Regions from separate parts of the Bradyrhizobium yuanmingense genome, predicted to be linked through region 3. Evidence: predicted binding sites of a transcription regulator. Region 3 holds the regulator's gene; each other region holds the start of a gene.
What was found. Region 3 encodes LexA, which represses DNA repair genes until DNA is damaged. Its sites were predicted from a motif close to TGTTCNNNNTGTGTTCNG; they were not measured.
Positions count from the first base shown of each region.

Region 1: a site for LexA is predicted at 3,170-3,187, ahead of recA (recombinase RecA). Genes of this name have one in related genera too.
Region 2: a site for LexA is predicted at 3,012-3,029, ahead of N2605_RS08635 (DUF3072 domain-containing protein). Genes of this name have one in related genera too.

Region 1 is NZ_CP104173.1:4,755,479-4,765,570, forward strand. Features, by position in the region: gene gcvP (aminomethyl-transferring glycine dehydrogenase) at 1-765, shown strand, start outside; gene N2605_RS22500 (hypothetical protein) at 895-1,890, opposite strand; gene recA (recombinase RecA) at 1,990-3,078, opposite strand; gene N2605_RS22510 (hypothetical protein) at 3,402-3,602, shown strand; gene N2605_RS22515 (hypothetical protein) at 3,756-3,926, shown strand; gene N2605_RS22520 (DUF2798 domain-containing protein) at 4,502-4,753, opposite strand; gene N2605_RS22525 (hypothetical protein) at 4,988-5,176, shown strand; gene N2605_RS22530 (hypothetical protein) at 5,207-5,461, opposite strand; gene N2605_RS22535 (hypothetical protein) at 5,560-5,859, opposite strand; gene N2605_RS22540 (PaaI family thioesterase) at 6,222-6,686, shown strand; gene N2605_RS22545 (HdeA family protein) at 6,801-7,094, opposite strand; gene N2605_RS22550 (PilZ domain-containing protein) at 7,302-7,544, shown strand; gene N2605_RS22555 (hypothetical protein) at 7,893-8,294, shown strand; gene N2605_RS22560 (hypothetical protein) at 8,397-8,720, shown strand; gene N2605_RS22565 (DUF6691 family protein) at 8,778-9,245, opposite strand; gene N2605_RS22570 (YeeE/YedE family protein) at 9,251-9,679, opposite strand; partial or broken gene N2605_RS22575 (ArsR/SmtB family transcription factor) at 9,727-9,867, shown strand; gene ccoG (cytochrome c oxidase accessory protein CcoG) at 9,911-10,092, shown strand, end outside.
Region 2 is NZ_CP104173.1:1,840,659-1,850,750, forward strand. Features, by position in the region: gene N2605_RS08620 (Do family serine endopeptidase) at 180-1,733, shown strand; gene N2605_RS08625 (hypothetical protein) at 2,004-2,366, shown strand; gene N2605_RS08630 (DUF6496 domain-containing protein) at 2,373-2,690, opposite strand; gene N2605_RS08635 (DUF3072 domain-containing protein) at 2,781-2,975, opposite strand; gene N2605_RS08640 (hypothetical protein) at 3,091-3,312, shown strand; gene N2605_RS08645 (hypothetical protein) at 3,409-3,651, opposite strand; gene N2605_RS08650 (hypothetical protein) at 3,747-4,004, opposite strand; gene N2605_RS08655 (hypothetical protein) at 4,157-4,378, shown strand; gene N2605_RS08660 (HWE histidine kinase domain-containing protein) at 4,375-5,862, opposite strand; gene N2605_RS08665 (HAMP domain-containing protein) at 5,876-10,092, opposite strand, start outside.
Region 3 is NZ_CP104173.1:3,885,747-3,895,838, reverse strand. Features, by position in the region: gene gltX (glutamate--tRNA ligase) at 1-601, opposite strand, end outside; gene N2605_RS18295 (glutamine--tRNA ligase/YqeY domain fusion protein) at 757-2,433, shown strand; gene N2605_RS18290 (nuclear transport factor 2 family protein) at 2,451-2,837, shown strand; gene N2605_RS18285 (ComEC/Rec2 family competence protein) at 2,961-5,240, shown strand; gene N2605_RS18280 (GAF domain-containing protein) at 5,247-6,188, opposite strand; gene N2605_RS18275 (hypothetical protein) at 6,406-6,840, opposite strand; gene lexA (transcriptional repressor LexA) at 7,230-7,931, opposite strand; gene N2605_RS18265 (molybdopterin molybdotransferase MoeA) at 8,108-9,316, opposite strand; gene N2605_RS18260 (hypothetical protein) at 9,536-9,739, opposite strand; gene N2605_RS18255 (HAD family hydrolase) at 9,898-10,092, opposite strand, start outside.

The sequences.
Region 1 (10,092 bases), 870 kb from region 3:
AAGACCTTCTGCATCCCGCATGGCGGCGGCGGCCCCGGCATGGGCCCGATCGGCGTCAAGGCGCATCTCGCCCCGTTCCTCCCCGGCCACCCCGCGACGAAGGCAGACGCGCCGGTCGGTCCGGTCTCGGCCGCGCCGTTCGGTTCGGCGTCGATCCTTACCATCTCCTACATCTACATCCTGATGATGGGCGGTGAAGGCCTGAAGCGCGCCACCGAGATCGCGATCCTCAACGCCAATTACATCGCAGCGCGCCTCGATCCGCATTTCCCGGTGCTCTACAAGAACGAGAAGGGACGCGTCGCGCATGAGTGCATCGTCGATCCGCGTCCGCTGAAGACGACGAGTGGCGTCACCGTCGACGACATCGCAAAGCGCCTGATCGATTACGGCTTCCACGCCCCGACCATGAGCTTCCCGGTACCGGGCACGCTGATGATCGAGCCGACCGAATCGGAATCCAAGGCCGAGCTGGATCGTTTTTGCGACGCCATGATCGCGATCCGCAAGGAAATCGCCGAGGTCGAGGCCGGTCGCTTTGAGATCGCAGCCTCGCCCCTGCGCCACGCTCCGCACACAGTGCACGACATCGCCGACGACGATTGGAAGCGCGCCTACACCCGCACGGAGGGTTGCTTCCCCGACGGCGTCTCGCGCTCCGACAAATATTGGTGCCCCGTCGGCCGCGTCGACAACGTCTATGGCGACCGCAACCTCGTGTGCTCCTGCCCGCCGGTGAGCGATTACGCAGAAGCTGCGGAGTAGGATGTGTAGGGTGGGTTAGCCTCGCGGCTGCGCAAAGCGCAGTCCGCGACGCGTAACCCACCACTTCTGCGTCCGCTGAACCGAACGGTGGTGGATTACGCCTTCGGCCCTACGGCACTGCGTGCGCCGCTAGGGCGCAATCAACAACCGGCGCTCGCCATCCCACCGCCAAAGCCGTTCATTGGTGAGCAGCGTGCCGCCCCACCAACGTCGAATCGGATTGTGGCGACGGAAATCTTCGCGGCCTTCCAGAACCGCTTTGCCAAATTCGGTCAGCGACAACCGGCTCCGACGATAGGCGGCGTTGCGACCTCGCGCATCGTGCGGGGCGAGCGTCGCGAGTTTCGGATCGAGACCTGCGACCGCCGGCATCGGGCCCGACGCAAGCCCTTCGAGCAACGGACCCAGCTCCCACTGGTCGAACACGCGCGTTTCGAGCAGCCCGCCCGGCTGAAACAGTTCTTTTGTACGGTTGTGCCCCCTTGCAATCAGCTCGATAAGCCGCGCCTCCGTCGCGCCCAATCCGGTGATTGGTGACGGCAGTTCAGCTAGCAACGCTTCCAGAGCCGGCTTCAGGAAAGGTAGCCTGGGTAAATCCCTTGTCAGCAACCCGAAGCAAAGTTCAGGCGTCGGCGCCCGATACGCCTCCCAGGCCATGTTGGCTATCTCGAAGTCGCACTCTGCGATCTCCGATTCCCGCACCGTACGATCGCGAAGTTGCGGGCCGTCCGCTTCGCGCAGATCGAAATTGACCCGTCGCAGTCTCAGACAATGGGTGATCGATGGATGGGACCGCAAATAGTCCAGGATCCAGATCAGTTGCAATTGACTGTTAGGCTCAGGGTCGAACCACAGCTCGATGAACTCGACGCCATAGGTCTCGCAAAACCAAACCAGGCCAGTCTCCTTGTGTGCGAGACCGGTCTGAGGCAACCGGCCAACAAGATCGGACCACCGCACCTCCGGATCGCCCCTGTAATAGCCTCCCGTAAGATAGTCCTCGAGGTGGTGCGACGTAGGCAACGGCCCCCAAACGAACCGAAAGATCAACGGGACGACCATGTCAGCACGACCGGCATAGGTGAGACCAACGCCGGACGAACTAGTCAGAATCACACGCTTCATCGTCGACGCGCCCTCACGCAACACGAAACGGGCACCGAAGACGTCGGCAACTCAACGTCCTCAGTGCCCGCTCCTCGCGAAAAATTTTCGCGTTAGGTCTTACTCGTCCGCCGGCTCCTCGCCGTCGGCGTCGCGCTCCGGCGTGCCGGCGAGAATCTGCTCGGCGATCAGGCCGGAATTCTGGCGGATCGCGGTCTCGATCTTGGCGGTGATGTCGGGGTTGCCCTTCAGAAACGCCTTGGCGTTCTCGCGGCCCTGGCCGAGGCGCTGGCTGTCATAGGAGAACCAGGCGCCGGACTTCTCGACGATGCCGGCCTTGACGCCGAGATCGAGGATCTCGCCCATCTTGGAGACGCCCTCGCCGTACATGATGTCGAACTCGACCTGCTTGAACGGCGGGGCCAGCTTGTTCTTGACCACCTTGACGCGCGTGGTGTTGCCGACCACCTCGTCGCGCTCCTTGATCGCGCCGATGCGGCGGATGTCGAGGCGGACGGAGGCGTAGAATTTCAGCGCATTGCCGCCGGTGGTGGTTTCCGGCGAGCCGTACATCACACCGATCTTCATGCGGATCTGGTTGATGAAGATCACCATCGTGTTGGATTTGTTGATGGAGGCCGTGAGCTTGCGCAGCGCCTGGCTCATCAACCGTGCTTGAAGTCCCGGCAGCGCATCGCCCATCTCGCCCTCGAGCTCGGCCTTCGGCACCAGCGCCGCCACCGAATCGACCACGAGAACATCGACCGCGCCCGAGCGCACCAGGGTGTCGCAGATCTCCAGCGCCTGCTCGCCGGTGTCGGGCTGCGAGATCAGGAGCTCGTCGATGTTGACGCCGAGCTTGCGGGCATAGACCGGATCGAGCGCGTGCTCGGCATCGATGAAGGCGCAGATGCCACCCTTCTTCTGCGCTTCCGCCACCGTATGCAGCGCCAGCGTGGTCTTGCCGGACGATTCCGGCCCGTAGATCTCGACGATGCGCCCCTTGGGCAGGCCGCCGATGCCGAGCGCGATATCGAGCCCGAGCGAGCCGGAGGACACCGCCTCGATGTCCATGGAGCGGTCGTTCTTGCCGAGCTTCATCACCGAGCCCTTGCCGAACTGGCGCTCGATCTGAGAGAGCGCGGCAGCCAGAGCTTTACTCTTGTCCATGGAGGATCCTTCGACGATACGCAGGGCAGTTGCGGACATTGGGTCGTGCTCCTTATGGCGAGGATTCGCGTGAGGGACAAACGGTTGCGAGGCAGCTCGGCGATAAAAGCAATGTACCCCATTTGTTCTAGGTTCGCAATATGTTCTTTTGCGGATTTTGTCTTTCTGACTGGACCAGGAGACAACGGAGCTGGTCGAACCGGCCATGCTGGATCGTCACGCCGTCGGCACTGCGTGCACAACTGAACAGACGCGGATCCACTTCTGGATCCTAATGCATCATCACCGCGCGGACCGTGGCCACTATCGGTGATGAGACCGCTGACTCGCGCTCCCGCCTCCTCGCACGGAAAGAGCGCGCCATGTTGAAGCGACGACGTTTCAAGCAGCAACTGACCCTTCAGGACCGGCTGTCGGCATGGGTGAAGCAGGTCCGCGAGCAGGCGTCCAAGCTACCTCCCGGGCCGGAGCGGGACGCGCTGCTCAAGAAGGCGCGCCAGGCCGACGTTGCCAATCATCTGAACGATTGGGTCAAATCGCCGGGGCTGCAGCCGCCGGAATAGCCGCCTACGCCGGGTTCCTCGAAGCGACCATGACCGGGATCAACGACGCGCGACTGGGCGCCGTCATGTTTCCGTAATCCTACGGCACCGAACCTTTTCGCGGTCTCGGGCCTTCTGTGGGGATGGGACCGCAACTTTTGGGGATCTCTGGTCATGACGAACAACGACACGCAGCACGATACGCTGAGGCGAAAGCCGCTGCTGGACGCCGCCCACGAGGAGATGGTGAAGTTCGAGCGCAAGGAAAACGAGTTCCGCAAGAAGGACCGCGAAGAGCGCGCCGCCGAGCTCCGTCTGCCGCTGAACGAGATCAAGGTTCATTAGACACTGCCAGGACCGCCGTCCGGAGCGGGCCAGGCCCGCCCGCGATGCGGCACTCCGCTCTGTTCCTTGCCCGGAACCTCCGATCGGCATCGCCGGTCGGGGCGCCGCGACCGGCGATGCACCAGGTAGCTAAATACTACCAGCAACCCATTGGCGAAGCGATGAAATCGCCAGGACCCCTACTGTGGATGGGGTTGTTTTGCCACTTTTGAGAGGCAAGGCGCGCCGGCGCCTTCGATAGGACGGCCCAGCACGTCAGTTCCGTCTGCAGCAGCGCCTGCTAGAGCACCGCCAGCAGAACCAGACCTATCACCAGCACGACGAAGCCAGCCGCCGTCGCGACGGCGAATGACCGCTCTACGTTATCCATATGATGCCACCCCGTTTCCGGCGCGCCACGTTTCCCCCATGGCTGCGCCGAACGGATAAAATCTTGCCGACGGGTGTGTCCGCAGTGGTGCGGACGGATGTCGAAATTGGGACCGGTACGGGGCCAGTGTGCGGCCTTTCGATCGCGCACCTGCCGGCGGTCCGCCTGTCAGGCTGTCGTCAGCCAGCCGGCTAGGGTCGCCCGGCTACCGGCCGGCGCGGGGCTCCTGCTCCTCCTGCGTCAGGCGCAGCGAGAAGGCGCGGATCGCGGGCGCCGCCAGCAGCACGACCGGCAGCATCGCGGCCCATGCGATCAGCCAGGACACCATCCAGTGCCGCACGAAGAGCATCGGGCTGCCGGCGGGAAAGCTGGCGATCCCCGCCGCGATCAGCGAGGTCAGCCCGGACTGGATGATGCCGAAGACGAAATGCGAGTAGCGGCGGGGAATGCCGAGCATGAGGCGCCCATGGTTGCTTGCCCGTGATCGGCAAGCAAGGCACATGCCGTCGAGCGGATCCGGCGCTTCGATTGGAACCGCGATGCGGGACCGCCGGTGCACCCCGGCCGGGCTCCAGGAACTTTGTTCATGGTCGGAGAACCACGGAGGCCGCGGGCGACATTTTTCTTGCCTGCGGAATATTGCGACGACCAACATGTTTGCAGGCACAAGGGTGAATCGTGGGAGGTGACCATGAATCACAGGGGCGTCGAGTTCACCATCGCCAAGACGGCGATTCCCGCAGTCTGGCAGTGGCAGTTCCGCATCGGCGACCGGATCAGGACCGGCAAGACCGAGACCAGGCTCGACCTGCTGGCGATCCGGCGCGTGCAGTTGCGCATCGACCGCGAGCTGAAGGCGATCGGGCGAAAGACGGCCTGAACCGTTTCGCCTTCTGCGTCATAGCGCGCGTCAATCGGCGCTGGGCAGCCGACGCATGGTGAACTCGATATCGCCGCCGGGCAATTCGCGCCAGGTCTCGACCTCGCTCATATAGCCGGCCTTGGGGTAGCGGGCGAAGAAGGCCTGCGCCCGCTCCCGTGCCGCCGCCCGCGGCAGCGTGAAGGTCTCGCGCAGATAGCCATCGCCGGCGGACTGGCCGGGCTTGCCGGCCGCCTTGCGCCGGCGCGCCATCCGCTCGGCGAGATCCCGCGGACGATCGGCCATGTCCTGCCTTCCTCTGCGCACTACGCTACCGACAATGTAGGGCGCGGGCCGGATCAAGAGGAGTCCTTCCGAGGAGCATTGTGCCTCCCCGGAACGGGTCAATTGGCGGCCGTCCCGCTCTTGGCCTTCTTCGGCGCACTGGTTGCGGCCGACGACGCCTTCGGCGCCGCCGGCTGCTTCGGCTGTTCGGCACGCATGCCACCCCAGGGATCGCTGGACGCCTTGGTATCCGGAATCTTCTTCAGTGTTTCCTTGTAGGCCTTCTCACGTTCGGCCTCGATGGCCTTCTCCTCCGGCGACTTGCTCGGGGCATCCTGCATCAAGTTGATGTTGGGCATTTGCGCGTAGGCAGGTCCCGCCAGCACGGCCAGCACCGCGGCCAAACGGAAAAGCTTCATCATTCACTCCTTAAGTCTTCCATGAGGCGCGGATCGCCCCGTGCCCTGTCATCCTCGTCAGCCCGGTCACGACCGGTGGCCGCTAGTGCCGATCCGATCGGCATGATTTGGGCGTCTGCAGCCAATCGTCCCAGATCGGACCGCATTTGGTGCACCCGCTCAGCGCGAGACCGAGCAGGCCCATGCAAAAGACGAGGATACAGCGACGCACCATCATCCACCCCTACCCAAGCCAGGCATCATATCGGGCCAAGTCAGGCATTTTCAAGCCGAGGCGGCCGGCGCCAGACCGGGTGACTTTGCCTCGCGGATGCGCGCACAATGCGGTGAAACATCCGGCAACACAGGAGAGCGCGACAGCAATGCAAACGCAGCCAGAAGCCGAGTTCGGCCCCGCCGACGCCAGTCGCATCCTCGGCGAGGTCTTTGCGCCCTGGGTCCAGGATCTCAACCTCGCGGTCGAGCGCATCGAGCATGTACAGCCCGCGGACGACCCGGACTGGCAGCCCGGCGCGCTGCTGCGCATGCCGTTTTCGGAGCGGCTGTGCCGCAACGGCGGCGTGGTCTGCGGCCAGGCCCTGATGGCGCTCGCCGATACCGCGATGGTGATCGCGATCCTCGCGGCCAATCGCGGCTACCGTCCCATGACCACGGTCGATCAGACCACGCATTTCATGCGCGCGATCGCCGCGTCCGACGTGCTGGCGGATGCGCGCGTGGTGCGGCTCGGGCGCACCATGAGCTTTGGCCGCGTCACGCTGCTCTCGGCCGCCGACGGCAAGCCGGCCGCGATGGTGTCGAGCGCGTTCGCGATGCTGCCGGGGTGAACGCGCCCTGAAAACAAGAGAGCCGCGCGAAGCGCAAGGCTCGAGGCGGCTCTCGATGGAAATCGTGTCGGGACAGCAAGCGCGATCGCGCTTGCCGTCATTGCGCCGGCAATGTCACTTGCCGAGGATCTCGTCGGCCGCGGTGACGACGCTGACGGTCGGATTCTTTCCGCAATAGGCGCCGAACTTCTTGGCATTCTCGATGAAGACGTCGGTGTCGATGATCGCATTGTCCTCGTCGCCCTTGTACCAGCCGTCCATCCAGGTCAGCACGACGCCGATGTTGTCCTCGCCGCTCTCGAGGAACTGCTTGCAGGTCATGGTCGAGAGGTCCCACTTGACGGCGTGGGCGGGCATCGAGGCCAGCGAGAGCGCTGCGGCGAACAAAATCGAAAGCGAAGTCTTCATCAATATCTCCATCGGCGCGTCGCGCCATAAAGGAAAGGCACTTGTGTAGGCTCTTTGGGTAGGCTCTTTGGGCAGGTTCGTGGGAGCGGCTCGCCGCTCTAACGTCGTAAACAAAGTCTGAAACGCCGTGCAAGTAGCGCCAGTATTGAGTTTAGTTCAACGTAATTTCTATGCACTACTTCATACTCATCGGCAGGACTAACGCGGATGATTGAGAAGCGCACATCGCAACGTCACCGTGTTTTCAAGGGCGGAAAGATCACGTTCGAAAACAGCGGCATTCCTTGCACGGTGCGAAACATGTCGGCGGGCGGCGCGGCGATCGACCTCGACACTCCCGTCATGGTGCCGCAATCGGTCACGCTCTCGATCGCCTGTGACCATTTCGTACGGCATTGTCGCACAGTTTGGCGCAGCGACAAGCGCGTCGGCCTCGCTTTCGTGCAATAGCGGGCGCGATGTGAACGAAGGTTCGCATCGCGTGCACACCACCATCATGACTGGCTCGCAATCACGCGCGTAACACCCGCGAGCGATGATGAGCCCCGCAACGTCGATCGACTCGACGCGGTCATTGGGCGGGCACTGCGCCTGCGCTGAGGCGGCCCTCAGCGCCAGCACGGCGGCGTGATGACCAGAATCCGCATTACCGCAATCCCCCACCTCTGGGGTACAAGCCAGCCCCCAATCGCGGAATAGCGATGTCCGGGTTCCGGGACCTCAGCAAATCTTGATCGGCCTTGACTTCGTCCGATCGCATTCGTGCCTATCTGTCGGCCCGCAGGGGACCTTTCACGGATGTTGCGGATCATTGCTCATGCGGCGCTGCTCATTGGCGCGCTTGCGCTCGGTGCCTGCGGCTTTGCCGACAGCCGCGCACCGGTGCCGGAATTCATGCGCATGAAGGAGCCCGAGCAGCCGCCGGAAGCGCCGCCCGACGTCAAGCGCGTGGTGCGCGAGCAGATCGACGTCGTCTTTCTCGCAACGTCCTATCCGCGCGAGGTTCACGTCGCCCCGCCGCATCGTGAGCTGCGAGGACCGGGCTGGACCGCGTGCGTCCGCGCGCAGCTCACCTCGGCGACCGGTACGTCGCTCGGCGCCCAGACCTACATCGTGACGATCAACGACGGCAGGGTCGTGGACCGCCGGCGCGCCGACGCCGACGACATCTGCGGCACGGAGACTTACGAGCCGATCTAGGAACCCGCCCCTGACGACAGGTTCCGGGAAAAACCTGTAGATGACCCGGAACGATCACCGCCTCCCCTTCTTGTTACCGCCGAGGGCAGTTTCGAGGAGGACATGATGAGGACGTTGACTATTGCGCTGCTGGCAGGCGTGGGGGCCTTGGCCGCCGCCTCGGGGGCCAAGGCTTCCGATATCTATACGACCAGCGAATACACCAATCCGGATCTCGTGCAGCAGGTGCGACTCGTCTGCGACGAGGATGGTCGCTGCTATCGCACGCGCGGCGGGTCGCGCGTGATCGTGCGCGATTCCTACAATTACATGCCGCGCGACCGCTACTATGAGCGCCGGAGCTATCATCGCCACTACGATGACGGCCCGCGCGCCGGCGTCGGCATTCGCGCGCCCGGCGTCAGCGTCGGCGTCGGTAGCTGGTGAGCGATGAAGGCTTGATGGTCGGAGACCGGGCGAGACTATTCGCCCGGTCCCGTGACCTCAGGTTTCGAGTGGATCGGCCGGCGTGATGTAGCGCGTCGATGACGGCAGCTGAGCGATGAAGCGGGCGAGCACCATGCCGGCGCACATCGCCACGACAAAGATGACGGCGGAGAGCGAGCCAAATCCGAGCGCGGTCAGCGCCGGCCCCGGGCAAAAGCCTACCAGCCCCCAGCCGATGCCGAAGATCGCCGGACCTGCGACGATCCTGGGATCGATGTCTCGCCGCGTCGGCAAATAGAATCGATCAGCGAAGAATGGACGCGGAAGCTTGAGAACGCGGCTGAAGCCGACGAAGGTCACGGCCACCGCGCCCGCCATCACGAAGGCGAGGCTTGCATCCCATGTCCCTGCCTGAATGCCGGCGACGTCCAGGAAGTTCAGCACCTTTGCGGGGTTCGACATGCCGGAGACGATGAGGCCGAGGCCGAAGATCAGTCCAATCGCGAATTGAACCAGGATTGCCATCGCCGTCAGTTCCAGTGCCGCATCAAGAACACGGTCGCCATGCCGGCGGCCATGAAGGTGATGGTCGCAACCAGCGAGCGCACCGACAGCCGCGACAGGCCGCAAACGCCGTGGCCCGAGGTGCAGCCGCTGCCCCACACCGAACCGAAACCCGTGAGCAATCCGCCGATGATCAGGAGGGCCGGCCCCGCCGCGATCGTCTGCTCCGGCAGACCTCCGGTGACGAGCCGGACCAGCACGGGCGCAGCAGCAAGACCGGCGACGAAGGCAAGGCGCCCAGCGAGTTCGCTGTCCTCATAGGGCGGAAACAGCCGCGCCGCGATGCCGCTGACGCCGGCGATCCGACCCGTTGCCCACATCAGCAGAACGGCCGCGAGGCCAATCATCGCCCCGCCAACGAGCGACGCGATCGGCGTAAAAGACGTCGTGACCATGACCTCTCCTGAGCGAGAGCGCCCTTGCGTAGGGCGCAAATACCATGGCCGCGCTATCCCAGCATCTCGGAAAGATGCGCGCATTGAGCTTGGTCAAACCAAAGCGTGACGGCCAAACGATATACTACAACATCGCGAGCCCGAAAGTCCGCGCAGTGCTGGAGATTCTTTGCCGGCTCTTCTGCGCCGGCAAGTCGGACTCTCGCCTTCGCAAAACGCGGGGAGCATGGGATGACCGACGACACCTTCATCGAGGGACCTCTCTACGAGAAGCGGAGGAAGGTCTATCCGCAATCGGTGCGTGGCCCTTTCCGCCGCATCAAATGGGCGATCCTGTGCGTCACGCTCGGGACCTATTATCTGCTGCCGTTCGTGCGCTGGAATCGCGGACCCGGCCTGCCCGACCAGGCCGT
Region 2 (10,092 bases), 2.0 Mb from region 3:
AGGGTCGCAGTTTTTCACTGCGCGAAGGCGGCGCGTTGAGCTGTATCAAACGTCCGGATTGCCTGCTGCGACCGCTCATCCATTCTTTGCCGAGATTTAATCGGACGGACGGGACGCCGTAAGGTGGCAGCGACCATGTTGCGGGCAAGGCGACACCTGCTCAACATGGACATTTCGACATGAACGATCGCGTCAATTCCGACATCACCACGTCTCGCAAGATCTTGCGGCCGCGGCGGCTCGCGCTGCTCGGCACCGTGGCCGCGCTGGGCGTGGCCGCCCTGGCAGTTGCGCCAGGCGCCTCGCCGTACGGCATCAACTCCTTGATTGCGCCGGCTCAGGCGGCCGAAGCCGCCGCGACGCCGCCCGGCTTCGGCGATCTCGTTAGCAGGGTCAAACCCGCTGTGATCTCGGTGCGGGTCAAAATCGATCAGGACAACGACAAGAGCGCGATGCTGCAGCAGAACCGGATGGATTCGGACGAGGACACGCCGTTCGACCAGTTCTCGCGACAGTTCGGTTTCCGCTTCCCGGGCGGCGCGAACGGCATGCCGCGCCAGCGCCACCAGATGATCACGGGCGAAGGCTCCGGCTTTTTCATCTCCGCCGACGGCTATGCCGTGACCAACAATCACGTCGTCGATCGCGCCGAGTCCGTGCAGGTGACGATGGACGACGGCACGACCTACACCGCGAAAGTGGTCGGCACCGATCCGAAGACCGATCTCGCGCTGATCAAGGTCGACGGCAAGAAGGACTTTCCGTTCGTCAAGTTCTCCGACCAGAAGCCGCGCATTGGCGACTGGGTGGTCGCGGTCGGCAATCCCTTCGGTCTTGGCGGCACCGTGACCGCCGGCATCGTCTCGGCCAGCGGCCGCGACATCGGCAACGGTCCCTATGACGACTTCATCCAGATCGACGCGCCGATCAACAAGGGTAATTCCGGCGGTCCGGCCTTCGACATGAACGGCAACGTGATCGGCGTGAACACTGCGATCTTCTCGCCCTCGGGCGGCTCGGTCGGAATCGGCTTCGATATCCCGGCCTCGACCGCCAAGCTCGTCGTCGCGCAATTGAAGGACAAAGGCGCGGTCACCCGGGGCTGGCTCGGCGTGCAGGTGCAGCCGGTGACATCGGATATTGCCGACAGCCTCGGGCTCAAGGAGGCGCGCGGCGCGATCGTCGACAATCCGCAGGATGGCAGCCCGGCGGCGAAGGCCGGCATCCAGGCGGGCGATGTCATCACCGCCGTCAACGGCACCACGATCAAGGACTCCCGCGACCTCGCCCGCACCATCGCCGGCTTGACGCCGGGCACGTCCGTGAAGCTCGATGTCTTCCGCAAGGGCGACAGCAAGACGGTGACGCTGGCGCTCGGCGAGTTGCCGAACGAGCGGCAGGCCAAGGGCAATGGCAGTGGCAATGCCGACGAGGGCAGCGGACAGCCGGGTGTCGGCACGCCGCGCCTCGGCCTCAGCCTGGCGCCCGCCGGTGACGTTCAGGGCGCAGGCCAGAACGGCGTCGTCGTCACCGAGGTTGATCCGCAAGGCCCGGCCGCGCAACGCGGCATCCGGACCGGCGACGTCATCCTCAATGTCGGCGGCAAGGCTGTCAGCAATGTCGGCGAGGTGCGCTCCGAGCTGGCGCAGGCCAAATCGTCGGGCAAGCGCAGCGTGCTGCTTCAGGTCAGAAGCGCGGAGGCCACCCGCTTCGTTGCGGTGCCACTCGCATAACGTCAACTCGACCCTTACCAATCCAGGAAGGCGGCCTTCGGGCCGCCTTTTGCACACACGTCACGTCCGCACCAGGCCGGTCACATTCTCGTTAACGGCAGGGATGATGACCTGGTGCGTCCGAAAAAGCCGTGTTCGCTGATCACACTCGCAGGGCGCCTCGGTGCTCTGCGCCAACGTCGCCGCTGAGAGAAGGTTGCAAGCGTGGAACTTCGAGCCTCCCGGCGCTTTGTGGAACTCGCCGGTGGTTCACAAGTGATCGGTGCCGACATGGATCGATTGAAGCTCTCGCTCAGGAGTGCGCTGCTCGTGGCGCCATTGGTGCTCTCGGGGGGAAACGCGCTCGGGCGCGACGACGGCCGCTACGCGAATTCTCCTCTGAAGCCATGGTTCGACAGTTTGCGCAGCCATCTCGGTCCGTGCTGCTCGGACGCGGACGGTTTCGCCCTTGCCGATCTCGACTGGGAGTCGCACAACGGGCGCTACCGTGTCCGCATCGACGGACAGTGGATCGATGTGCCGGATGAGGCCGTCATCACCGAGCCCAACCGGGCCGGCCGCACGATGGTGTGGCCGGTCAAGACTGCGTTCGGGATTTCGATCCGCTGCTTCATGCCGGGGAGCATGATCTGAGGCGGGTCAGCGCGACCGCTTGGATTTGCGCTTCGATGATTTCTTGTTCGACGATTTCTTGGACGACGTCCCGGACGTTTTCTTGGATGCTTTCTTGGACGTCTTCTTGGCGCTCTTGCGCTTCGAAGCCTTCTTCGGGACCTTCTTGCCCTTCTTGCGTGCCTTCGACAGTCCGATCGCGATGGCCTGCTTGCGGTTCTTGACGCGGCCGCCGCGCCCGCCACGGCCGCTCTTCGCGGTGCCCTTCTTGTAACGCCGCATCTCGGTGGCGACATCGCTTCCCGAGCTGCGTGAGTAGCGGCGCTTTTTTGCCTTGCGTGCCATGCATATTCTCCCTCGGCGGGGAGAACCATTCTGCACAGCCATGGTTCCGGGAGCGTGGAACGGCGCATGCCTAAAGCGCGATGCGATGCTCTAGAAGGAGTTTGCCAGCTCGATCTCCGCTTCCAGCACCTGGATGCGCCGGGCGGCCTCGCTGAAGGACAGATCCCGCGCATATTGGCCGGGCTGGTAGGCCTCTTCGCTGAGCCGCTTCAGCTTGAGGCCCTGCGCCCGCGTCATCTGCTCGCCCAGGAAAAATCTGGCGTCGTATTTACCTTGAACCTGCATCTGGCGTCTCCGTCCTGAAATCGTGACTTGACTATATGTTCTTATTTTGTTCTAACAAGGCATGGACAACAGAATTAATGAAATTCGACGTAAAATCAGAGCCTTGAGGCTTGAGATGGCCGACGTCGAGGCGTCGGTGCGCGACCTCGTCGAGCGCGATCACGACTGCACGGAAAGAGCCCTGGCGCAGATGGACTTGCGCCGGAAGATCAATCTCTTGATCGCCGAATGGAAGGCTGCCGGCGGCAGCGACGTACTGCCGAACGTCCGCGACCGGGTGCGGCTTCGTGCCGTGAAGACAGGCGGCAACTCCGCGCGCGCAGCCGAGCGCCGCTGAGATCCTTGGCGCCGGATACTGAAGGCCGAGTGCCGAACCAAAGATAGAAGACAAAGGGCTCCGCAATGCGGAGCCCTTCATGATTCCAGGGAGCGCCTATTTGGTGTCGGTCATGCCGCCCTTGTTGGTCATGGTGCCGCCCTGATCAGAGCCGGGACCGGCGCCGCCTTGGCCGGACGGATCAGCGCCCTTGGAGGACTTGGTGTTGGCGCCGGTGGTCTGTGCCGACGACATCGAGGATCCATGCTTAGTCTTGTGCGATTTGGCCTGGGCGGCAAACGGCGCGGCGGCAAGGCCGGTTGCCAATATTACGGCGAGAGCGAGCTTGGTCGTCTTCACGCGGGGAAACTCCCTGAGTTAAATTGACGCAGGCACAAACCGCGCGTCGCGGCAGGGAGTTCCCGGCGAAGTATCTTCCGTGCGTCACCCACGCTTCAAGTTTGCTTGTCCTCGGCCAGGATGAACACGGCGCCGGTGAGCGTCGCGCCGATCGCGAAGGTCGTCACCAAGGTGAGGGCGAAGACCATCGCGGCCTGGCTTCCGCCATTGTTCAGCAGGTTGGCGACGGCTGGATTGGACAGGACGAGCGTGAGGCTGAAAATGAGGCCGAGCGCTGCGCCCATCATTGCATGCGTCATCAGCTTGATAAGGCCGCTGGCAGAGATCAGCTCAGACGACTTCTTGGTGCGCATGGGACGGCATCCCGAACTGCCACGCCAACGCGCATGTGATCGCCGGGTTCCGTTCCGCTGAAGGAATTGTTACCGCCCGTTTCATCCGGCGTTCATGCCGGGCTTGCCAAGATGGGCGCCAGCAAAACGGGAACATCGACGGGAACATCGATATGGGTAAGGTCGTCTTTCTTTACCGCTCGCTGGCCTATCGCAACGCGGCCGCGGACATCCTGCGCAAGGCGCGCAAGCTTCCGCTTGGCGCGGAGCGAAGCGCGGCCCGCCGCTACGCGAGGGCGCTGCGCGATCTCGCCCGAACGGAAGCTTGGCTCGAAGGGCGCGTCGCGCGCGAACCACGCACGGCGCAGCGCATGAGCAGCGCAGCGTCAGGTTAACCGGATGCGCGTTGCAATTCGGCAGCGCCGGCGGTGTCGAACTTGCTTGGTGCAGCCGCCGCGGTCTTGCGTGTCAACGGCACCTCAAGACGGCACAGCAGGCCCTCGGCGCGCCAATCGAACTGCGCCTGTCCGCCAAGCTGGGACTCGATGCTCGCAAGCAGGCTTCGCGTGCCGAAGCCGCGCGATTTCGGGGTCTTGACCAGGGGACCGCCGGATTCCTCCCAGCTCAGCGTGAGCAGCTCCTCGTCGACCTGCCAATCGATCGCGAGCCGCCCCGCTCGCGTGGATAGCGCGCCGTACTTTGCCGAGTTGGTGAAGAGCTCGTGCAGTGCGAGCGCCAGCGTCTGGGCCGTCGCCGGCAGCAACTGAACTTCGGGCCCTGCCAATTTGATCTGGTCGCCCAGCGAGTAGGGCGCAAGCTCCTCGTCGATCAGCCTGGAGAGCTCGGCGCCTTGCCAGCTCGACAGCGACAGGATGGTGTGCACGCGCGCCAGCGCATTGATGCGCCCCTCGACGGCGTTGACATAGGCCTTGACCTCGTCGGCCCGGGTGAGGCGCACGATCGACTGCGCCAGCGCCAGCGCGTTCTTCGCGCGATGATCGACTTCCCGCGCCAGCAGGTTCTGCCGCTCCTCGGCGCGCTTGCGCTCGGTGATGTCGACGGTCACGCCGCTGACGCGCACCACGCGCCCGCTCTCGTCCGTGGTTGCGGCCGCCGTGCCGACGCACCAGCGCACCTCGCCGTCGGGCCGGATGATGCGGAACTCCGTCTCATAGGCGCGTGTGCCCTTGTTGAACTCGGCGATCGCCTTGCGCAACTGGTCGACGTCGTCGGGGTGCAGCAGGGCCTGAACGTTGGCCGGATTGATCTCGAAATTGTCGGGGCTGACGCCGAAGATATTGTATTGCCCCTCGTCCCACATCCAATCGCCGCTGATCCAGTCCCAGTCCCAGGACCCCATCTTGCCTGCCGCGATCGCCATGCTGCGCCGCTGCTCGCTCTCGCGCAGCTTCGCGGTGGAAGCCTCCAGTTCCGCGGTGCGGGCGCGGACGCGATCCTCGAGCTCGTGGTTCAGCCGTTCGAGCTCGCGCGTCTTGCGGTAGAGCTCGGCAAACACCTTGATCTTGGCGCGCAGTACCTCCGGCACGACCGGAACCGGCACGTAATCGACCGCGCCCATCTCGTAGCCGCGCAGCCGGTCGATGTCGCTGACCTGGATCGCCGAGATGAAGATCATGGCGGTCTTCTGAAAGCGCGGATGCTCGCGGATCATCGCGGCGAGCTCGAAGCCGTCGAGCTCGGGCATGCAGACGTCGACCAGGATCACCGCGATCTCGGTCTTGAGCAGCACCTCCAACGCCTCGCGGCCCGAGGAGGCGATGACGAGGTTCTCGCCGAGATCCTTCAGGATCACCTCATAGGCGAGCAGCTTGGCCGGCTGATCGTCGACGAGCAGGATGTTGACCTTTTCCTGATCCATACGCGGGTCCAACTCAGCGATGCAGCCACATGCGGATCGCAAGCAGCAATTGGTCGGTGTTGACCGGTTTGGCGAGGTAGTCGGACGCGCCGGCTTCGAGGCATTTCTCCCGGTCGCCCTTCATCGCCTTGGCGGTCAACGCGATGATCGGCAGACGGGCGAAGGCCGGGTTCTCGCGGATCACGCCGATGGTCTGGTAGCCATCCATCTGCGGCATCATGATGTCCATCAGCACGATCGCGATCTCCGGATTGGATTCGACCAAGGTCACCGCCTCGCTGCCGGTCGTGGCCGTCAGCACCTTCATGCCGCGTCGTTCCAGCACGCTCGAGAGCGCGAAGATATTGCGGGCATCGTCGTCGACGAGCAGGGCGGTCTTGCCGATCAGGTCCTCGTCGGAACTGTTCAGCTTCTCCAGCATGCGCTGCTTCTCGATCGGCAGCTCCGTGATCACGCGGTGCAGGAACAACGCGGTCTCGTCGAGCAGGCGCTCGGGCGATTCCACGCCCTTGACCACGATGCTGCGTGCCATGGTGTGAAGCTCGGCATCCTCCTCGGCGGAAAGCTCGCGGCCGGTGAACACCACGACGGGGATGTTCGACAGCGCCTCGTCGTTGCGGATCTGATCGAGCACCTCGAAGCCGCTCATGTCGGGCAGCCTGAGGTCGAGCACCACGCAATCGCAGGGTTGCTCGCGCAACGTCGTGAGCGCACCGGCCCCGGTATCCGTGGCCAGGATCTCGATGTCGTCGTGGTGCAGCAGCTCGCGGATCGAGAGCCGCTCGGCCTCGTTGTCCTCGACGATCAAGAGTCGCTTGCGCCGCGGCCGCGCATATTCCTTGATCTGCGTCAGCGCGGCCGAGACGCCCTCGGTCGTCGTCGGCTTGTTGACGAAGGAGAAGGCGCCGCGCGCCAGCGCATGCTGGCGGTCCTCGTCGAGCGTGATGATCTGGACCGGGATGTGGCGGGTGAGCGGATTGTGCTTGAGCTGGCTCAGCACGGTCCAGCCCAGCATGTCGGGCAGGAACACGTCGAGCGAGACGGCCGTCGGCTGGTATTGCTTGGCGAGCTCGAGGGCCTCGGCGCCGCGCGCGGCGACCAGGACCTTGAAGCCCTTGTCGCGGGCCAGATCGACCAGCACGCGGGCATAATGCGGGTCGTCCTCGACGATCAGGAGAATGGTGTCGCCGGGCTCGAGGTTGAGGCGGTCGTCGGGCAGCTGCTCGATAACGCGCTGCTGGTCAGGCGCGGCAGGCTGCAGCGCCGGCGGCTGGCCGTATTGCTGTGACGCCGGCGCCCGCGGCGCGAGGGTCGGGCCGGAATATTTCAAGGGCAGATAGAGCGTGAAGGTCGAGCCCTTGCCCGGCGCGCTGCGCAGGTGGATCTCGCCGCCGAGCAGGCTGGCAAGCTCGCGGCTGATCGCAAGGCCGAGACCGGTGCCGCCATATTTGCGGCTGGTGCCGGCATCGGCCTGCTGGAACGCCTCGAAGATCAGCTTCTGCTTCTCCAGGGGAATGCCGATGCCGGTGTCGGACACTTCGAAGGCGATCACGGCCGGCGCCGAGTTCAGCACCGGATGATCCGACCCCCAGCCGCCGATTGCGCCGGCGACTTTCAGGCGCACTTCGCCGTCGGCGGTGAACTTGAAGGCGTTGGAGAGCAGATTCTTCAGAACCTGTTGCAGCCGCTTGGAGTCGGTCACGATGCTGCGCGGCAGGTTCGGATCGACGTCGATCTTGAACGACAGGTTGCGGTTGTCCGCCTCGTGCCGGAACGGCCGGCCGACGGTCTCGAGCAGGTTCGCGGTCAGGATTTCCTCGGCGTCGACCGTCACGGTGCCGGACTCGATCTTGGAGAGATCGAGAATGTCGCTGATGAGGTTGAGCAGGTCGGTGCCGGCACCATGGATGGTGCGGGCGAACTCGACCTGCTTGGCCGAGAGGTTGCCATCGGGATTGTCGCTGAGCTGCTGTCCGAGGATCAGGATCGAGTTCAGCGGCGTACGCAGCTCGTGGCTCATATTGGCGAGGAATTCGGACTTGTACTTCGACGTCAGCGCGAGCTCGGTCGCCTTCTCCTCGAGCGCGCGGCGGGCCTGCTCGATTTCCTGGTTCTTGCGTTCGACCTCGACGTTGCGCTCGGCGAGCTGCTGCGCCTTCTGCTCGAGCTGGTCGTTGGTCTGCTGCAATTCGCGCTGCTGGGTCTGTAGCTCGCCGGCGAGCTGCTGCGACTGCTTGAGCAGGCCTTCGGTCTGCATCGTGGCTTCGATCGAATTGAGCACGATGCCGATGGAGTCGGTGAGCTGCTCCAGGAACGTCATCTGCGAGGTCGTGAAGGAGACCAGCGAGGCGAGCTCGATCACGGCCTTGACCTGGCCTTCGAACAGGACCGGGAGCACGACGAGGTTCTTCGGGGCGACGCGGAACAGCGCCGAGTTGATCGGCACCACGTCCGAGGGAATGTCGGAGACGACGCGCGGCCGCTTGTCGAAGGCGCATTGGCCGATCAGGCCTTCGCCGAACTGCAGCACCGGCTGATAGGGGTAGACGCCGTCGCTGGCGTAGGAGGCGAGCAGCAGGAGCTGGGGATCGTTCTCGTTCTCGACCTGGTAGATCACGCCCGTATGGGCGTTCACCAGCGGCGACAATTCGGTGAGCAGCAATCGGCCGACCGTGGTGAGATCGCGCTGTCCCTGGAGCATGTTGGTGAACTTGGCGAGGTTGGTCTTGAGCCAGTCCTGCTCGGTATTCACGTCCGTCGTGAGACGGAGGTTGGTGATCATCGTGTTGATGTTGTCCTTCAGCTCCGCCACTTCGCCGCGGGCGTCGACCTGGATTGACCGCGTCAGGTCGCCCTTGGTCACCGCAGTTGCGACTTCCGCGATCGCGCGCACCTGCGAGGTCAGGTTGGCCGCGAGCAGGTTGACGTTGCCGGTGAGATCCTTCCAGGTGCCGGCAGCGCCGGGCACGTTGGCCTGGCCGCCGAGCCGGCCTTCGACGCCGACCTCGCGCGCCACCGACGTCACCTGATCGGCGAAGGTCGCGAGCGTCTCGGTCATGTTGTTGATGGTGTCGGCGAGCGCTGCGACCTCGCCCTTCGATTTCACCGTGAGGTTCTGCTTCAGATCGCCATTGGCGACCGCGGTCACCACCTTGACGATGCCGCGCACCTGCTCGGTCAGGTTCGCCGCCATGAAGTTGACGGTGTCGGTGAGATCCTTCCAGGTGCCGGCGACGCCGGGCACCTGGGCCTGGCCGCCCAGCTTTCCTTCCGTGCCCACCTCGCGTGCGACGCGCGTCACTTCGCCGGCGAAGGCGTTGAGCTGGTCCACCATGGTGTTGATGGTGTTCTTCAGCTCCAGGATTTCGCCCTTCACGTCGACGGTGATCTTGCGCGAGAGGTCGCCGCGCGCGACCGCCGTGGTGACTTCGGCGATGTTGCGGACCTGGGTGGTGAGGTTCGCAGCCAAGAGGTTGACGTTGTCGGTGAGATCCTTCCAGGTGCCGCCGACGCCGGGTACGACGGCCTGACCGCCGAGCCGGCCCTCGGTGCCGACCTCGCGCGCCACGCGCGTGACTTCGGCGGCGAAGGAGCGGAGCTGCTCGACCATGGTGTTCAGCGTGTCCTTCAGGAGAAGGATCTCGCCGCGTACGTCCACCGTGATCTTCTTCGACAGGTCGCCGCCGGCGATGGCGGTTGCGACCTCGGCGATGTTGCGGACCTGCGCCGTCAGGTTGGAGGCCATGAAGTTGACGTTGTCGGTGAGGTCCTTCCAGGTGCCGGCGACGCCAGGCACCTCGGCCTGGCCGCCGAGCTTGCCTTCGGTGCCGACCTCGCGCGCCACGCGCGTGACTTCGCCGGCAAAGCCGTTGAGCTGGTCCACCATGGTGTTGATGGTGTTCTTCAGCTCGAGGATTTCGCCCTTCACGTCGACGGTGATCTTGCGCGAGAGGTCGCCGCGCGCCACCGCGGTCGTCACCTCGGCGATGTTGCGGACCTGGGCGGTGAGGTTACCCGCCATCGAGTTGACGCTGTCGGTGAGATCCTTCCAGGTGCCGGCGACGCCGGGCACGTTGGCCTGACCGCCGAGGCGGCCTTCGGTGCCGACCTCGCGCGCCACGCGCGTCACCTCGCCCGCGAAGCGGTTGAGCTGGTCGACCATGGTGTTCAGCGTGTCCTTGAGCTGAAGGATCTCGCCGCGCACGTCCACGGTGATCTTGCGCGACAGGT
Region 3 (10,092 bases):
TCACATGGGTGACGCCCATGTCGTGGTCGTCGACCACCACGGCGAGCATGTAGGTCGGGTTGCCGTCGCCGCGCAGCAGGACGAGATCGTCGAGGTTCTCGTTCTGCCAGACCACGCGACCCTGGACCTGGTCCTCGATCACGGTCTCGCCGGTCTGCGGCGCGCGCAGGCGGATGGTGGGCTTGACGTCGCTCGGAGCCGTGGCCGCGTCGCGGTCGCGCCACATGCCGTCATAGAGGCGGGTGCGCCCCTCGCTGCGCGCCTTCTCGCGCATGGCGGCGAGCTCTTCGGCGGTGGCGTAGCAACGGTAGGCCTTGCCATCGGCGAGCAGCTGCTCGGCGACCTCGCGGTGCCGGGCGGCGCGGGCGAACTGGTAGATGACCTCGCCGTCCCAGCCGAGCTCGAGCCACTTCAACCCGTCGAGGATGGCGCCGATCGCCGCCTCCGTGGAGCGTTCCCGATCGGTGTCCTCGATCCGCAGCAGCATCTTGCCGCCGTGCTTCTTGGCATAAAGCCAGTTGAACAGCGCCGTGCGGGCGCCCCCGATATGGAGGAAGCCGGTCGGCGAGGGAGCGAAGCGCGTGACGACGGAATCGGACATTCTTAGCAGGGCCTATGCATTGGAGGCGGTGGTGTATAGCAGGAACGGGACATAACTAAAGGGCGACGGCGGACCCGGCAGGCCTTGCTTAAGCTCTTGGCGCGGCCACGCGAATTTGGCAGAAGGACCGCTGATTTCCCTACAGGATTTTCGTAATGACAGAACCGGTGGCAGCTGAGGTTGGGCGCGATTTCATTCGTGACATCATCCAGGCCGACCTCGATCAGGGCAAATACAAGGAGATCGTGACCCGGTTCCCGCCGGAGCCGAACGGCTACTTGCATATCGGCCACGCCAAGTCGATCGCACTCAACTTCGGCGTCGCCCAGGAGTTTCCGGGCCGCTGCCACCTGCGCTTCGACGACACCAACCCGGTCAAGGAAGAGCAGGAATATATCGATTCCATCCAAGCCGACGTGCGCTGGCTCGGCTTCGACTGGGGCAAGAACCTGTTCTTCGCCTCGGACTATTTCGACCGCCTGTACGAATGGGCGGAGCAGCTGATCCGCGACGGCCTCGCTTATGTCGACGACCAGACCCAGGAGGAGATCCGCCTCTCGCGCGGCACGTTGACCGAGCCCGGCAAGAATTCGCCGTTCCGCGAACGCTCCGTGGAGGAGAACCTCGACCTGTTCCGCCGCATGAAGGCGGGCGAATTCCCCAACGGCGCGCGCGTGCTGCGGGCCAAGATCGACATGGCCGCGGGCAACATCAATCTGCGCGACCCAGTGCTGTACCGCATCCTGCATGCGCACCATCCGCGCACCGGCAACGCATGGTGCATCTATCCGAGCTACGACTATGCCCACGGCCAGTCGGATGCCATCGAAGGCATCACGCATTCGATCTGCACGCTGGAGTTCGAGGACCACCGACCGCTCTACGACTGGTTCATCGAGAAGCTGCCGGTGCCCTCACAGCCGCATCAGTACGAATTCGCGCGGCTGAATCTCACCTACACGCTGCTGTCCAAGCGCGTGCTGACCCAGCTCGTCCGCGACGGCCATGTCGCGGGCTGGGACGATCCGCGCATGCCGACCATGGCGGGCATGCGTCGCCGCGGCGTGCCGCCGGCTGCACTTCGCGAGTTCGTCAAGCGCATCGGCGTCGCCAAAGCCAACAGCGTGGTCGATGTCGGCATGCTGGAGTTCTGCATCCGCGAGGAGCTGAACCGCACGGCGCAGCGGCGCATGGCGGTCTTGAAGCCGCTCAAGGTGGTGATCGAGAATTATCCGGAAGGGCAGACCGAGGAGCTCGAGGCGATCAATCATCCCGACGATCCCTCGGCCGGCACGCGGAAGATCACGTTCGGCCGTGAGCTCTATATCGAGCAGGACGATTTCATGGAGAACCCGCCGAAGAAGTTCTTCCGCCTGTCGCCTGGCAACGAGGTGCGGCTGCGCTATGCCTATTTCGTCAAGTGTACCGGCGTGATCAAAAACGACAAGGGTGAGGTGGTGGAGCTGCGCTGCACCTATGATCCCGCGACCAAGGGCGGCAACGCGCCCGACGGCCGCAAGGTCAAGGCGACCATGCACTGGCTGCCGGCGGCGGCCTCCAAGCCGGCGGAGATCCGCATCTACAACCAGCTGTTCGCCAATCCGAGCCCGGATGCCTCGAACTTCGCGACCGATCTCAACCCGAACTCGCTGGAGATCCTCGCCGATGCGCGGGTCGAGGCGTCCGTTGCGGAGAGCAATTCGACCGAGCCGATGCAGTTCGAGCGCCAGGGCTATTTCGTGCGTGACAAGGACTCGACGCCCGGCAAGCCGGTGTTCTCGCGCACGATCGGTCTGCGCGACACGTTCGCGAAGGAAGTCGCCAAGGGTTGAGAAGGGCTGAGCAGGACATGAGCAGCGAGGCCGACGCCATCGTTTCCGCCATCATCGCGAAATGGTGCGCCGGCTTCGCGGCGCTCGATGCGGCCGCGCTGTCCTCGCTCTATGCGAGGAACGCGTTCTTCTTCGGCTCCAATCCGAAGCTCTATCGCGGCCGAGATGGCGTCGCCGACTATTTCAACGGCCTGCCGCGCTGGGGGAGGCCGAGCGCGACCTTCTCCGACGTGCACGCCGCGCAGGCCGGCCCTGATCTGATCAACATGGCCGCGAAGATCACGTTCGATCTCGCGGGCGAGCGGGATGATCTCGTCGTCAAAATGAGCTGGGTCATCATCCGCGAGGACGGCGAGTGGAAGATCGTCAATCACCACGCCTCCTCGCAGGCGCCGCTGATCTAGCAACGGGCGCCAGCCCGGAGAAAAGTAGAGCGCTCTTCGCCTGTTCCCGATCCGTACCGCTATTCGTGCAGCCGCACGGTCCGGTAGCCTCCGCAGCCGTCGCGTATCGTAAGGTGCAGGGGAATGGCGGAGCCGGGCCGGCCAGGACGGTCCCAGGGAGTTGCCGGGACGTGGCCGGTCGGCCGCGCTACCCCGGCCGGCGGTTTTGCGCCGGTGGGCTTTGGCATCTGGCCGGCGATCATCGAGACGCTGCGCCAATGGGCTCGGGGCGAGGCCGGGCCTGGCCGGCTGTTGCCGTGGGTGCCGGTCGCCTTCGGCGGCGGCATTGCGCTTTATTTCGCCGCCGATCATGAGCCGGTGCTGTGGGTGGTTGCCGCCACAGCCATCGCGCTGATGCTCGGCGCGGTGCTGCTCCGGCGGAGCCGGCTGTTTGCGCCCGCCATCATGCTCGCGGCGGTCGCGGCTGGTTTTGCCGTGGCGACCTGGAAGACCGCGCGTATCGCGCACACCGTTTTGGCAAAACCGCTCTATTCGGTGTCGCTGTCGGGCTTCGTGGAAGCGCGCGACATCCGCGAGCGCACCGATCGCTTCGTGCTGCGCGTCAGCGCGATGGAGGCGCAGCGCAGCGACGTCAAGCTCGAGCGCGTCCGCCTCTCGGTGCGCAAGGGCACGGCGCCGGAGGTCGGCAGCTTCGTGCAATTGAAGGCGCGGCTGATGCCGCCGATCTCGCCGGTGCGCCCCGGCAGCTATGATTTCTCGCGCGACATGTTCTTCCAGGGCATCGGCGCCTCCGGCTTCGTGATGGGCGCGATCACGGCGTCCACACCGCCGGATGGCGGCGGCCTGCGGCTGCGCTATGCCGCCTTCATGCAGGGCCTGCGCGACGCGATCGACGCGCGCATCCGCGCAACGCTCGAAGGCGACAACCGCGCGATTGCGACGGCGCTGCTCACGGGGCGGCGCGATGCGATCACCGCGCCCGTGAACGATGCCATGTTCGTCTCGGGACTCGGCCATGTGCTGTCGATCTCCGGCTATCACATGGCGGTCGTCGCCGGCGTCGTCTTCTTCGCGGTGCGCGCGCTGCTGGCCTTGATCCCGGGGCTGGCGGCCGGCTCTGCCATCAAGAAATGGTCGGCCGCCGCGGCGCTGGTCGCGGCCGCGTTCTACCTGTTGCTGTCGGGCGCGGAGGTTGCGACGCAAAGATCGTTCTTCATGACGGCGGTGGTGCTGATCGCAGTGATGGTCGACCGCCGCGCCATCACCTTCCGCACGCTGGCGGTTGCCGCGCTGATCGTGCTTGCGGTCGCGCCGGAGGCGTTGGTGCATCCAAGCTTCCAGATGTCGTTTGCGGCAACGCTCGGGCTGGTGGCGCTGGTGCAGATCGGCATGCCGAACCTGCTCGCATCGCCCGATCATTCCGCGACTGCGCGGATCGCGTTGTGGGGCGGCCGGGAGATCGCGATGCTGTTCCTGGCCTCGCTGATCGCGGGGCTCGCGACCACGCCATACGCCGCCTTCCACTTCCATCGCGTGACCCCATACGGCGTGCTCGCCAATCTCGGCGCCATGCCGGTGGTCTCGGCGCTGGTGATGCCGGCCGGGCTGTTGGGGCTGCTCGCGGCGCCCTTCGGGCTCGACGGCGTGTTCTGGTGGTTGATGGGGATCGGCATCGAGTGGATGGTCCTGGTCGCGCGCTGGGTGGCGGCCCTGCCGGGCGCCGTCGGCCGCATTCCCGCCTTCGGGATCGCGCCGCTGATCGCAGCGAGCCTCGGGCTCATCGTGATGGGCCTGTTGCGCACGCCCTTGCGCTGGTCCGGCGCCCTGGTGCTGCTGGCAGCGATCCTCTGGGGACTGTCGGTGCGGCAGCCCGATATCCTGATTGCCGGGGATGGCGCGAGCGTCGCGGTCCGGGGCGGGGATGGGCGCTTGCAGGTGATCCGCGCCAGCAAGGACAGCTTCCTGCTGAAGGAGTGGTTGGCTGCCGATGCCGATCCGCGCGATGCCGGCAACGCCTCGTTGGCGAGCGGGGTGTCGTGTGACGAGTCCGGCTGCGTGGCGCCGCTCGCGGACGGACGACTGATCGCGTTGGCGACGCGTATCGACGCGCTGGCCGATGATTGCAGCCGCTCCGCGCTGGTGGTGACGGCGCGGCCTGCGCCACCCGATTGCGCGGCGATGGTGGTCGATCGGGCGCGTCTTGCCAGTCAGGGCGCACTGGCTCTGACGAGACGCGGCGAGGGCTTTTCGGTGCAGGCGGTGAGGACGAGGGGAGCAAGCCGTCCCTGGCTGCCGGCCGGCGCCGGCGAGGGAGATTTCGACGGCAGCCTCGTGCCGAAGGCGGCCGTGCCCCGCAACCGGGACGCAACGCCATCGGAGGCCGACTTGCAGGCCGACGATTGACGCGGATCACAAATACCAGGCCAGCACGGCGTCAAGCCTTCCGTTGCCGATAACCGGCAGGGCCACCATTCGGCTCAGCCCGGCTGCGCAGGCTTCGGAGCCGGCGATCGAGCCGTCAGAGGTGAGATCGTCGTTGAGCGCGGGCATGCCGGTGGCCCAGGCGCCGCCGATGCTGCCTTCGCCCCTGGCGATGGACTGCGCCGCATAGCGTGCGGCGAGGTCGGTCTGCGCGCTGCAATCGCCGGCGCGAAAGACCAGCGCCGAACGGTCCTCGTTCGGGACCCAGATCTCGAAGCGTCGTGCAATCGGCGTTGCCTGCGCGGAGAGGAATGTCAGAACCCAGGTCTGGTCGGTACCGGTTCGGTAGGGCACGCCGACGCCGAGATTGATCCCGACCTTGGCGGCGTCCTCCCAGCGCAGGAAGCTCTTGGCGTCGTGCAAGTCCTTGATGATCAGCGGCAGGCCCGCCTTCCAGGTGCGTCCGGGCAGGCCGAAGCCGCGCGGAAATCTGGTGTGGCGGGAGTTGAATTCGAACATGTCCGCGGTGCCGTAATAGCCATCGACGAGCCCCATCTCATGCGAGAGATCAGGATCGTTGTGCCAGAGTTCGATCGCGCCGACATGCGCCTCGTCGTCGCCGCAGAACAGCACCAGCACGGCTTGCAGGAATTCGCCCGCGAACACCGGCACCGCCACGCCGCAGGTGAGGCCGGCCGCAGCGGCCTGATCGGTCCGCTTGAAATAGGAGTTGGCGAATTTCGTGAGGATGACGGGGTGGCCACAGGCCCAGGCCTTGCCGGGAAGTCCCTCGTCATATCCGAAGTGCAGCTCTTCGCTGACGGCTTTGAACGCGGACAGCCCATCGTCGTAGAGGCCGCCGCCGAATTCCAGCCGCATGCGCGTCCGGTCGGGTACCCAAAGTTCAACGACGCGAATGAAGGTCTTCATCGAGCGTGTCCGCCGCCTCAAACCACGACAGCATCGGTCATTTGGCTGCGGAGCGGACGTTCAAAATGCGGGCAGCACGGCCCAAACTTCGTGCGACGACGAGGCGCGGCGGTGGGCTCGCCGATCGAATGTCCTGAAACACAAACTTGCCGGGCTCGCCGGCCTCGGCCGGCGACGGCAATTTCAATCCCGGGCTCGGCCTGTCGGCCGAAGGGCGTCAGCCGATCGGCAGGCGCGTGATCGTGGGCCGCGTGTCGGCGACGATCTGCGGCTTGTGCTCGCGCTCGGGGGCTGCCTGCGTCACCGGCAATTGCAGCACGGTCGCGCGCTGGCCTTCGACGAGCTGCGTCACCAGCACGTATTTGCCGTCGGGGAATTCGATCGCGTCATGATGGCGATCGGGAATGTGCGGGTCGATCTTGCCGAACTTGCCGACGCGAGAGTTCACGGTGCGCGTCCAGATCCAGCGGTTGTCGTAGCGGACATTGTCGGCGAAAGCGAGCTCCGTCCCCGGCAGCAGACAGACCGCGACGGAGGGATCGGCTTCGGAAGCGAAACCGCGCGTCGAGGTGCCGCGGAAGGTTGTCGTGACGATCGTCTCGCCGACTTCGGCGGGGCGCGTCGCGACGGCATGCAGGCTGTAGTCACACATCGGGTGCTCCTCATGCTGGGATAGCGACCCGCGTCTCTTTCGAGGCGCAGGCCTCTATCAGAGTGGAAGCATACAACGCTCTGCTCGGTTATGGGCAAATCTGCGGCTCGCGTCCGCAGCGCGCGATCACATTATCTTTCCCGGATTCGATAGGAACAAACCTCGCGTCCTTGCATTCGGCCGGAGCTATCAGCACTGCCGGCACAACTCTACCGGTGAAGCAGAGCGAGATTGCTGCGCGCCTGCGCGGGCGAATGTCGCGCGGGAAGATGGACCGGACAGCCGGCGCAGAACCAGAGAAACCGTCCAGCCGGAGCGGACAAGTATCCGCTCCGATCCTGGATCGCCGATGCCGATCGAAACGCGCCGCGCGCTTGATGTTTCCCGTATCAGTACTTCCGGTAAAGCCCGATCAGCTTGCCCTGGATCTTCACGCGGTTCGGCGGAAGAATGCGGACCTCGTAGGCGGCATTGGCGGGCTCGAGCGCGATCGAGGCGCCGCGGCGGCGGAAGCGCTTGAGCGTGGCCTCCTCGTCGTCGATCAATGCCACCACGATGTCGCCGGTATTTGCGGTCTCGTTGCGCTGGATCAGCGCCATGTCGCCGTCGAGGATGCCGGCCTCGACCATCGAATCGCCGCGCACTTCGAGCGCGTAGTGCTCGCCCGAGCCGAGCATGTCCGGCGGCACGCTGATGGTATGGCTGCGGGTCTGCAGCGCCTCGATCGGCGTGCCGGCGGCGATGCGGCCCATCACGGGCACCGCGACGGGGCGCTCGCCCTCGTCCGCAGGCGGGCTGGAGCTCGCGCGCACCTTGCCGAGATTGCCCTCGATCACGCTCGGGGTGAAGCCACGGCGATTGCCGGCGGCGGCCTGGAGCTCGGGCAGCTTGATCACCTCGATGGCACGGGCACGGTTGGGCAGGCGGCGAATGAAGCCGCGCTCCTCGAGCGCAGTGATCAGGCGATGGATGCCTGACTTCGAGCGCAGGTCGAGCGCATCCTTCATCTCGTCGAAGGACGGCGGCACGCCGCTTTCCTTCAGACGTTCGCTGATGAACCGCAGAAGCTCGTATTGTTTGCGCGTCAACATCTCGACCAAAGTCCCCCGGTTGATGTCGTTCGATTCCGACACGATGAAGCCGGCACTAAGCCGCTACATCCTCGAAACAAATCATGAACGGACACTATATGTTCGATATGTGTTCCGCAACTGCTTAATTTATGGTGAACGCGGCCAAGCTCGCGGAATGCGTGTGGCTGGGCGGCTCAGACGGGCAGCCGGAGCACCTCGCAAGGCGTGCCGGCCTCGGCCTTCGGCGCGAACGGTGCGCGCACCAGAAGTACCTGTGCCGCAGCGAGATTCGCAAGAAGGGAGGAGTCCTGATGGCTGACCGGAAGGGCGACGCGCGTGCCGTCGTCGCGCTCCTCCAGCCGCGCACGCAGATAGTCCTCGCGCTGGTCGTTGGCGGCGAGATCGCGGCCCAGCACGGCGCGCTCGCGCCGATGATGAATCGCTAAACGGCCCGACAGGGCGCGAATCAAGGGGACCATGAACAGGAAGGCGCACACGTAGGACGACACGGGATTGCCGGGCAGGCCAATCACGCGCATCGCGCCTATCCGACCGTGCATCATCGGCTTGCCCGGCCGGATCGCGATCTTCCAGAACGCCATCGCGATGCCTTCGCCCTTGAGCGCCTGCTGGACCAGGTCGTGGTCGCCGACCGAGGCACCGCCGGTCGTGATCAGGATGTCGGCGCCGCTCTCGCGCGCGCGGCGGATGCCGGCGGACGTCGCCTCCAGTGTATCGGCGGCAATTCCGAGGTCGATGGTCTCGGCGCCCTCGCTGCGGGCGAGCGCATGCAGGGCATAGCCGTTGGAATAGACGATCTGGCCGCGACCAGGCGTGGTGCCCGGCATCACGAGCTCGTCGCCGGTGGCGAGAACGGCAACCCTCGGGCGGCGGATGACGGCGAGATGCGGATGATTCATTCCGGCGGCAAGGGCGAGATCGCGCTCGGTGAGGCGGATTCCCTTGCGCAGCAGCACGTCGCCTTCGCGGAAGTCGACGCCTGCAGGGCGGATGTGCCGGCCGAAAATGGCGGCTTCCTTGATCGTCACATGTTTGCCGTCGGCAGCCGTGTCCTCCTGGATCACGACGGCATCGGCGCCGTCGGGAACGACGCCGCCGGTGAAGATCCGCACGGCTTCGCCGGGGCCGACGCTTCCCGCGAACGGCCGGCCCGCCGCGACCTCGCCGACGACGGTCAACCTCGAATCGTTTGCCGCGTCGGCCGTGCGTACGGCATAGCCGTCCATCGCCGACATCGCCTCCGGCGGCTGCGTGCGCCGCGCCGCGACATCGCGGGCGAGCACACGATGGTAGGCCTCGTCGAGGCAAACCATCTGTTCAGCCAGCGGCTCGACGCCGGCCAGCACCGCGGCAAGCGCGTCAGAAACCGGCATCAGGGCCACGGGCGAACTCCTGCTGAGCACATCAGTCAATGGGCGGCGAGAGTTCTAGCCGAGTGCAGGCGTGAGGCAAAGCAGCACGCGGGATGATTTATCCTGCGTGATCGCGGGGTGGAGGAGGTCGGCTCAACTCCGCCGCGGCATGATGCGGAAGGCGAGACAGACCGGAACGAGGATTGCCATGGCAAGGACGAGAATGACGAGCGCCACGGCCAACATCGTTCAACGCCCCGTCGGATCGCCCGGACTGATGTCCGCGACGTCGGGCGGCTTGGGACCCTGATCCTTGTCCGGCAGCGGGTCCGCCTGGGATTTTAGGTCGGCGGCCTTGCTGATCAGCTTGGCGGAGAGGTCAGAATCCGAGGTGGTTCTGGCGAATTCGAGCAGGAGAGAGGCTTGCTTGGTGAGATAGGTCTTGCCCAGCACGTCGATCAGTCCAATGTAGAAGTCCCAACGGACTCATGAGTCCGAAGGGTGGTATTCCGTTCCCGGAACTCTGTATAAAAATGCACAAAGTGATCAGGTTCCACATTTTCAGCAGTTTTTGTTCCGGCAAGTGAGCGCGCTCCGGGCTTTCCCGCGGCTCAGATCCGCAATGCTTTCAATGCGTTCCCGACATCACGCGGCGAGGTGACATGCACGGCGGTCAACCCGCGCGCCCGCGCTCCCTCGATGTTCTCGGCGAGGTCGTCGAAGAACACGATGCGCTCGGCCGGCACGCCGATCGCCGCCACGACATGGTCGAAGGCCTCGGCATCCGGTTTGCGCAGGCCGATGCT